Regions from separate parts of the Streptomyces sp. NPDC057010 genome, predicted to be linked through region 1. Evidence: riboswitches for the same ligand, from Rfam matches in the RefSeq annotation. Region 1 holds a riboswitch; the other holds the start of a gene.
What was found. Region 1 has a riboswitch for glycine ahead of gcvT (glycine cleavage system aminomethyltransferase GcvT). Riboswitches for the same ligand answer to the same signal wherever they lie in the genome.
Positions count from the first base shown of each region.

Region 2: linked by a shared signal. The riboswitch ahead of gcvP (aminomethyl-transferring glycine dehydrogenase) and the one ahead of gcvT (glycine cleavage system aminomethyltransferase GcvT) in region 1 are both predicted to bind glycine.

Region 1 is NZ_JBHUSC010000011.1:147,321-151,728, forward strand. Features, by position in the region: gene glyA (serine hydroxymethyltransferase) at 1-618, opposite strand, end outside; gene gcvH (glycine cleavage system protein GcvH) at 633-1,016, opposite strand; gene gcvT (glycine cleavage system aminomethyltransferase GcvT) at 1,097-2,212, opposite strand; glycine riboswitch at 2,377-2,480, opposite strand; gene ACFTXQ_RS14230 (AAA family ATPase) at 2,666-3,334, shown strand; gene ACFTXQ_RS14235 (enhanced serine sensitivity protein SseB) at 3,563-4,306, shown strand; gene ACFTXQ_RS14240 (enhanced serine sensitivity protein SseB C-terminal domain-containing protein) at 4,362-4,408, shown strand, end outside.
Region 2 is NZ_JBHUSC010000026.1:5,309-9,716, forward strand. Features, by position in the region: gene ACFTXQ_RS21605 (MerR family transcriptional regulator) at 1-42, shown strand, start outside; gene ACFTXQ_RS21610 (DNA polymerase IV) at 95-1,546, shown strand; gene ACFTXQ_RS21615 (PRC-barrel domain-containing protein) at 1,554-1,922, opposite strand; glycine riboswitch at 2,035-2,133, shown strand; gene gcvP (aminomethyl-transferring glycine dehydrogenase) at 2,330-4,408, shown strand, end outside.

The DNA.
Region 1 (4,408 bases):
GCCGGCGAAGTGCGCCATGTCGACCATCAGGTACGCGCCGACCTCGTCCGCGATGCGGCGGAAGGCGGCGAAGTCCAGCTGGCGCGGGTAGGCGGACCAGCCGGCGACGATCAGCTGCGGCTTGGACTCCTTGGCGAGGCGCTCGACCTCGGCCATGTCGACCTCGCCGGTCTCGTCGACGTGATACGGGACCACGTTGTAGAGCTTGCCGGAGAAGTTGATCTTCATGCCGTGGGTCAGGTGACCGCCGTGGGCCAGGTTCAGGCCCATGATCGTGTCGCCCGGCTTCAGCAGCGCGAACATCGCGGCGGCGTTCGCCTGCGCACCCGAGTGCGGCTGGACGTTCGCGGCCTCGGCGCCGAACAGCGCCTTGATGCGGTCGATCGCGATCTGCTCGACCACGTCGACGTGCTCGCAGCCGCCGTAGTAACGGCGGCCCGGGTAGCCCTCGGCGTACTTGTTGGTCAGGACCGAACCCTGGGCCTCCATGACGGCGACCGGAGCGAAGTTCTCCGACGCGATCATTTCGAGGGTCGACTGCTGGCGCACGAGTTCGGCGTCGACGGCGGCGGCGACGTCCGGGTCGAGCTCGTGGAGAGGGGTGTTCAGCACAGACATCAGGAGTCCCTGGGTCAGTTGTCGGAGTGGGTGAGCGCGGCGTACTCCTCGGCGGAGAGCAGGTCGGCCGGCTCCTCCGCGACGCGCACCTTGAACAGCCAGCCGCCTTCGAACGGGGCGGTGTTCACCAGGGCCGGGTCGTCCACGACGTCCTGGTTGAACTCGACGACCTCGCCGGTGACCGGGGAGTACAGGTCGCTGACCGACTTGGTCGACTCCAGCTCGCCGCAGGTCTCGCCCGCGGTCACCGTGTCGCCTACGGCGGGGAGCTGGGCGTAGACGACGTCACCGAGCGCGTTGGCCGCGAACTCCGTGATGCCGACCGTCGCGACGCCGTCCTCGGCGTCCGACAGCCACTCGTGCTCCTTGCTGTAACGCAGCTTCTCGAGGTTGCTCATGGCCTGATTCTCCTGGATGCGGGGGAGTGAATACGAACAGTGGTCTTGCGGGCTGAGACGGGTCGAGCGCGGTACGAGCGTTACTTCTGCCGCTTGTAGAACGGCAGGGCCACGACCTCGTACGGCTCATGCGTACCGCGAATGTCGACGCCGACGCCGGAGGTGCCGGGCGCGGCGTGCGCCGCGTCCACGTACGCCATCGCGATCGGCTTGCCCAGCGTCGGGGAGGGGGCGCCGGAGGTGACCTCGCCGATCACCGCTCCACCGGACACGACGGGGAAGCCGGCGCGCGGGACGCGGCGGCCCTCGGCGATCAGGCCGACCAGCTTGCGCGGCGGGGTGCCGGCGGCGCGCTCGGCGGCGGCCTCCAGCGCGGCGCGGCCGACGAAGTCGCCCTCCTTCTCGAACTTCACGACGCGGCCCAGACCGGCGTCGAAGGGCGTGAGGGAGGTGCTCAGCTCGTGCCCGTACAGCGGCATGCCCGCTTCCAGGCGCAGGGTGTCGCGGCAGGACAGGCCGGCCGGGACCAGGCCGACGCCCTCGCCGGCCTTCGTCAGCGCCTGCCACAGCTCCACGGCGTGCTCGGGGGAGACGAACAGCTCGAAGCCGTCCTCGCCGGTGTAGCCCGTACGCGCGATCAGCGCGGGCACCCCGGCCACCGTGCCCGGCAGGCCGGCGTAGTACTTGAGGCCGTCCAGGTCGGCGTCCGTGAGGGAGGCGAGGATGCCGGGGGACTCGGGGCCCTGGACGGCGATCAGCGCGTACGCGTCGCGGTCGTCGCGGACCTCGGTGTCGAAGCCGGCGGCGCGCTCGGTGAGGGCGTCGAGGACGACCTGGGCGTTGGAGGCGTTGGCGACGACCATGTACTCGGTCTCGCCCAGGCGGTAGACGATCAGGTCGTCGACGATCCCGCCGTCCTCCTGGCAGATGTGCGTGTACCGGGCCCGGCCGACGCCGACGGTGGAGATGTTGCCGACCAGCGCGTAGTCCAGGGCCTTGACGGCCTCCGGGCCGGTGAGCGTGATCTCGCCCATGTGGGAGAGGTCGAAGAGACCGGCCTTGGTGCGGACGGCGTTGTGCTCGTCGCGCTCGCTGGCGTACCGCAGCGGCATGTCCCAGCCCGCGAAGTCGGTCATGGTCGCACCGAGCGAACGGTGCACCGCATCGAGGGCGGTCAGACGGGGGGCAGTGCTCATGGGTGTGGCTCCCGGGTCCCAGGGCATGACATGACGAGGAGGGTCCTCCCCATCTGTCATCGGAACCTGAGAGGTTCGCCGAGAGTGCCCCCGATCAGACAGGGGTACCCGGCTTGCACCTTGGGTGGAGCCGCCGCGTCGCGGAGCTCGCTTTTCAGATCTGCCTCATCCACGCGGTACGGGGCCTGAGAGATTCAAGGGAGGTTCTTGCTCCTTCGGCGCCCGCGCACGGCCTTGCGGCGTGCCGGGACTCTCCCGCGCGGATTCAAGCGGCCGGTATGCAGTTGGTCCAGATGGCGCACATCATTGCACGCCACCGCGGTGATCGGGTGTGGGGGTCCGAAGGTTCGTGCGGTTCTCAAGGGGCGGACCGGAACCGGGGCCGCCGGATTACCGTCTCTTTACACTCAGTGGGCAAGGGTCCTGGGACCCGATTCGGGGGAGGCGAGCACTGTGCGGAGATTCGGAGTGGTGGCGACGGCGGCGGGGCCGGTGCCGGTGCAGCGGGGTGCGGGTGCGGGGCCGCGGGTCCGGCGGGAGCCGGCCGGGCCGGTGCGGGACCTGCGCGGGCCGGGGGTGCGGGGGCCGCAGCGGCTGGGCTTCGCCCCGGGGGACATCGTGGTGGTGTCCGGCCTGCCGGGCGGCGGCAAGAGCACGCTGATCAAGCGGGCGGCGGCTGAGGGCGGGGCCATCGACTCCCAGGACACCCGCGAGCGCTGGGAGCGCCGGATGCCGGCGGCGCTCCCCTATGCCGTCTACCGCCCGCTGGTCCGCGCCGCGCACTACTGGGGGCTGTGGCGGACCCTGCGCTCCGGTGCCTCGGTCGTCGTCCACGACTGCGGTACGCAGAGCTGGGTACGGAACTGGATGGCGGCGGCGGCGCGCCGCCGGGGCCGTTCGCTGCACCTGCTCCTGCTGGACACCAGCCCCGAGGAGGCCCTGGCCGGCCAGGCGGCCCGTGGCCGCGGGGTCTCGTCCTACGCGTTCGCCCGCCACCGCGGTGCGGTGACCCGCCTCCTGCGCGACGCGGAATCGGGCCGCCCGCCGGCCGGCTGCGCCTCGGCCACCCTCCTGGACCGCCGCTCGGCCGCCGCGGTCACCCGCATCGCGTTCCACCCGTAGCCGCACTGGGCGGGGCACCTCAGCCCAAATCCAGCCCCTCCGGCGTTTGAGGAGCGGGGTGCGGGGCGGAGCCCCGGTCTTGTAGCCGCACCTGTGCACTCGGGCGGGCCAAATCAAGCCCCGCCGGCGTTTGAGGCGCGGGGTCTGGGGCGGAGCCCCAGGGAGCGGCGCCGTACCCGGGCCGATAGCCTCTCCACCGACATCGGCGGGATACGAAGGCAGGGGCACATGCGGGGCAGCGGCTGGCCGGGGAATGAGCTGGAGCAGGTGCTCGGGGCGGCGCTCGGGCAGCCGGACGCCGGGGCGCGGATCCTGGAGGTCCTCGGGCGGAGCCAGGTGTGGGTGCCCCTGCCCGCCGGCGGCGGCTCCGAGCAGGGCGGCACCGAGGGCCTCACCCTGCCGACCATGGAGATCGGCGGCGCGGCGTACGTCCCGGTGTACAGCTCCGAGGCCCAGTTCCACGCCTGCGCGGGCCCCGGCATGGACTTCGCCGTGGCCCCCGCCGTCGAGTTCGCCCGCGGCCTGCCCCCGCAGCTCGGCATCGCGCTCAACCCCGAGGGCGCCGTCGGCGTCCCGCTCCCCCCGCCCGCCGTGGCGGAGCTGTGCCGCACCGGCCGGACCCCCCTCGACGGCGCCGCCACCGGCGGCCGCGTGCGGCTCTACGAACCCGACTGGCAGGACGACCCGGTGGACTTCCTGGCCGCCGCCGCCGAGGAGTTCCGCGCCACCGGCGTGGTCGCCGCCGCCCACCGCTGCCTCGCCAGCGTCGAGGGAGGGGACCCGGAACTGTTCATCGGTGTCCGCCTGCTGGGATGGGAGCCCGAGATGCGGAACGCCCCGATGGACGCCCTCGGCCGGGCCCTGACCCGCGTTCCGCCGCCGTGGCCCGTGCAGTTGATCCTCCTCGACGCCGCCCAGGACCCGGTCACGGAGTGGATTCGTGAGCGCGTACGCCCCTTCTACCTCGCGTAGCGCCGCTTAAGCTGTTGGTACGTGTGGACGACGGGCGGACGAAGAGGGGTACCGGGTGAGTGCGTCAGGCACGGCCGCGGCCGGGCAGGTCGAGCACATGCT
Region 2 (4,408 bases), on a different contig from region 1:
CCGGCCGACGAGCTGGCCGCTCGCCGCAATCGCGCCGTCTGACCCGCGGGGCGAAGATCACCGCGTTGTCAGTGGCGTAGGGCAGCATCGGGGTGTGAGAGCCGCGCCGACCATCCTGCATCTGGACATGGATGCCTTCTACGCCTCCGTCGAGCAGGCGTCGAAGCCCAGCCTGCGCGGGAAGGCCGTCATCGTCGGCGGGCTCGGGCCGCGGGGCGTCGTCGCCACCGCCTCGTACGAGGCCAGGCGCTTCGGAGTGCATTCGGCGATGCCGATGGCGCAGGCGCGGCGGCTCTGCCCGAACGGCGCCTACCTGATACCGCGCTTCAGCCTCTACCGCGAGGTCAGCGACGTGGTGATGGCCCTGCTGCGCGAACTGTCGCCGCTGGTGGAGCCCCTGAGCCTGGACGAGGCCTTCGTGGACCTGGAGGCGGGCGGGACCGCCTTCGACTCGGCGACGGCCAGGGCGACGGGGGAGCGGCTGCGGGCCGACATCCGGGCCGCCACGGGCCTCAGCGGCTCGGTGGGTCTGGCCGGGTCGAAGATGCTGGCCAAGGTCGCCTCCGAGGAGGCCAAGCCGGCCGGTCTGCTGCTGATCGAGCCGGGCACCGAGCGGGAGCTGCTGGCGCCCATGTCGGTGCGGACCCTGCCCGGCGTCGGGCCGGCCACCGGCGAGCACCTGCGCCGCGCCGGGATCACCACGGTGGGGGAGCTGGCGGAGGCCGGCGAGGACGAGCTGGTCCGGATGCTGGGGCGCTCGCACGGCGTCGGGCTGTACCGGATGGCGCTGGGGCTGGACGACCGGCCGGTGGTCGCGGAGCGGGACGCGAAGTCGGTGTCGGTGGAGGACACCTTCGACGTGGACCTGCACGACCGCGTGCGGATCCGCGGCGAGGTGCAGCGGCTCGCCGACCGGTGCGTGCAGCGGCTGCGGGGATCCGGGCATTCGGGGCGCACGATCGTGCTGAAGGTGCGCCGGTACGACTTCTCCACCCTGACGCGCTCGGAGACCCTGCGGGGGCCCACGGACGACCCCGCGGTGGTGCGGGAGGCGGCCGCCCGGCTGCTGGAGGGTGTGGACACCACGGGCGGCGTGCGGCTGCTGGGGGTGGGGGTGACCGGCCTGGCGGACTACACGCAGGAGGACCTGTTCGCGCAGTCGCAGGCCGAGGAGACGCGGGCCGCCGAGGCGGAAGGGGAGGGCCGGGAGCCCGGCGGTGCCGTCCTCGCGGTGGGCGGGGGTGTGGAGGCCCTGGCGGCCGCCGACCAGGCGCCGGGGCCGTCAGCCCCGCCCGGGGCGCCCGGCGGGGCCGAGGCCGCTCCCGAGCGGCGGTGGCCGGCCGGGAGCGACGTACGGCACGCGGTGTACGGGCCCGGGTGGGTGCAGGGCAGCGGGGTCGGGCGGGTGACCGTACGGTTCGAGCAGCCCGGATCGCCGCCCGGCCGGGTGCGGACCTTCCGGGTGGAGGACCCGGACCTGGAGCCGTCCGATCCGCTGCCGCTGGTGGGGGACGGAGCCGGAAGGGACGGTCTAGGGGCGGTCTAGGGGCGTCCTAGGTGGTGTCGTCGCCCGCCAGTCGGCCGAAGTCGTGCTGGAAGTCCGTCGGGAGGGTCACGTCCAGGCCGTAGTGGTGGTAGAGCTGCAGCTCCTGTTCGGGGGAGAGGTGGCGGCCGACGCCGAAGTCGGGGGCGTCCTTGATCAGGGAGCGGTCGAAGGGCACCCGGAGGGTGTCGCCCACCAGCTCGCTGGGCTCCAGCGGCACGAAGGCGTCCCGGCTGAACAGGCCCGTGCGGACGGCGGCCCATTCAGGGACGCCCGTGGCATCGTCGAGGTAGACCTCGTCGACGGTGCCGATCTTGGCGCCGTTGCGGTCGAACGCCTTGCGGCCGATCAGGCTGCGCGGATCGATGTCGGTCTGCACGGTCCCTCCAAATGGTCGCAACTCCTCCGTAAGCACTACAGAAGTGCATATCGGGAAAGCAGGCCACTCGGGGAGGCTCCAGATCCTCGCTGGTAGGCTGGGTGACGGCTGTCGACCCTGTGCGGGAGAGTCCTCCGAGTGAGCGTGACGGAGGCGCCGAAGGAGCAAATCCTCCCCGGAATCTCTCAGGCATACGTACCGCACGGACGAGGCCACTCTGGAAAGCAGGGGCGGGTACCGGGCGCGCAGTGCCGGTTCCCCTCCTCACCGACGGTGAAAGCCGGACCGCACGGGCGACCCCCGTGAGGCCCGGTGAAACTCTCAGGTTGAGATGACAGAGGGGGAGGCCGTCCGGGTGCCCGCGCCGTGGTGCCCCTCGCAGGTCATACGACCAGGAGGCCTCCGTAATGACCGCCAACCGCATTCCGCTCTCCCAGCTGGAGCGAGGCATCCCCTTCGAGCAGCGCCACATCGGCCCGGATGCCGAGGCGCAGGCGAAGATGCTCGCCCAGGTGGGCTACGGCTCCCTGGACGACCTGACCGCCGCCGCGGTGCCGGATGTCATCAAGACCGCAGAAGCGCTGAACCTGCCCGAGGCGCGCACCGAGGCCGAGGTACTGGCCGAGCTGCGCTCCCTCGCCGACCGCAACCAGGTCCTCACCCCGATGATCGGTCTCGGCTACTACGGGACCTTCACGCCGCCGGTGATCCTCCGCAACGTGATGGAGAACCCGGCCTGGTACACGGCCTACACGCCGTACCAGCCGGAGATCTCGCAGGGCCGCCTCGAAGCGCTGCTGAACTTCCAGACCGTCGTCGCGGACCTGACCGGCCTGCCGACCTCCGGTGCCTCGCTGCTCGACGAGGGCACCGCGGCCGCCGAGGCCATGTCGCTCGCCCGCCGCGTGGGCAAGGTCAAGGACGGCGTCTTCCTCATCGACGCCGACGTGCTGCCGCAGACCATCGCCGTGATCGAGACCCGCGCCGAGCCGACCGGTGTCGAGGTCGTCGTGGCCGACCTGAGCAACGGCATCCCGGCCGAGATCGCCGAGCGCGGTGTCTTCGGCGTCCTGATCCAGTACCCGGGCGCCTCCGGTGCCGTGCGGGAGATCAAGCCGCTCATCGACCAGGCGCACGAGCTCGGTGCCATCGTCACCGTCTCCGCCGACCTGCTCGCCCTGACCCTGCTGACCTCCCCGGGCGAGCTGGGCGCGGACATCGCGGTGGGCACCACGCAGCGCTTCGGCGTCCCGATGGGCTTCGGCGGACCGCACGCCGGTTACATGGCCGTCCAGGCCAAGCACGCCCGCTCGCTGCCGGGCCGCCTCGTCGGCGTCTCGGTGGACGCGGACGGCAACAAGGCCTACCGCCTGGCCCTCCAGACCCGCGAGCAGCACATCCGCCGCGAGAAGGCCACCAGCAACATCTGTACCGCGCAGGTGCTGCTGGCCGTCATGGCGGCCATGTACGCCGTCTACCACGGGCCGGACGGCCTGCGGACGATCGCCCGCCGGACCCACCGCTACGCGGCCCTGCTCGCCGCGGGTCTCCAGGCCGGCGGCGTGGAGATCGTGCACGGCTCGTACTTCGACACCATCACGGCCCGTGTGCCGGGCCGTGCGGCCGAGGTCGTCGCCGCCGCCCGCAAGGGCGGGGTGAACCTCTACCAGGCCGACGCCGACCACGTCTCCGTCTCCTGCGACGAGACCACCCTGCGCGCCGACATCGAGGCCGTCTGGGCCGCCTTCGGCGTCACCGCCGACATCGAGGCGCTCGACGAGACCACGGCCGACACGCTGCCCGAGGGCCTGCTGCGCTCGGACGCGTACCTGACCCACCCGGTCTTCCACCAGCACCGCTCCGAGACCGCGATGCTGCGCTACCTGCGCAAGCTCTCGGACAAGGACTACGCGCTGGACCGCGGCATGATCCCGCTGGGCTCCTGCACCATGAAGCTCAACGCGACCACCGAGATGGAGCCGGTGACCTGGCCCGAATTCGGTCAGCTGCACCCCTTCGCCCCGGTGGAGCAGGCCGAGGGCTACCTCACGCTCATCACCGAGCTGGAGGAACGTCTCTGCGAGGTCACCGGCTACGACAAGGTCTCCATCCAGCCGAACGCCGGCTCCCAGGGTGAGCTCGCCGGCCTGCTGGCCGTCCGCGCCTACCACCGCGCGAACGGCGACGAGCAGCGCACCGTCTGCCTCATCCCGTCCTCCGCGCACGGCACCAACGCCGCCAGCGCCGTGATGGCCGGCATGAAGGTCGTCGTCGTCAAGACCGCCGACGACGGCGAGGTGGACGCGGCCGACCTGCGCGCCAAGATCGAGCAGTACCGCGACGAGCTCGCCGTGCTGATGATCACGTACCCCTCCACGCACGGCGTGTTCGAGGAGCACGTCGCCGACATCTGCGCCCAGGTGCACGACGCCGGCGGCCAGGTCTACGTGGACGGCGCGAACCTCAACGCCCTGGTGGGCCTGGCC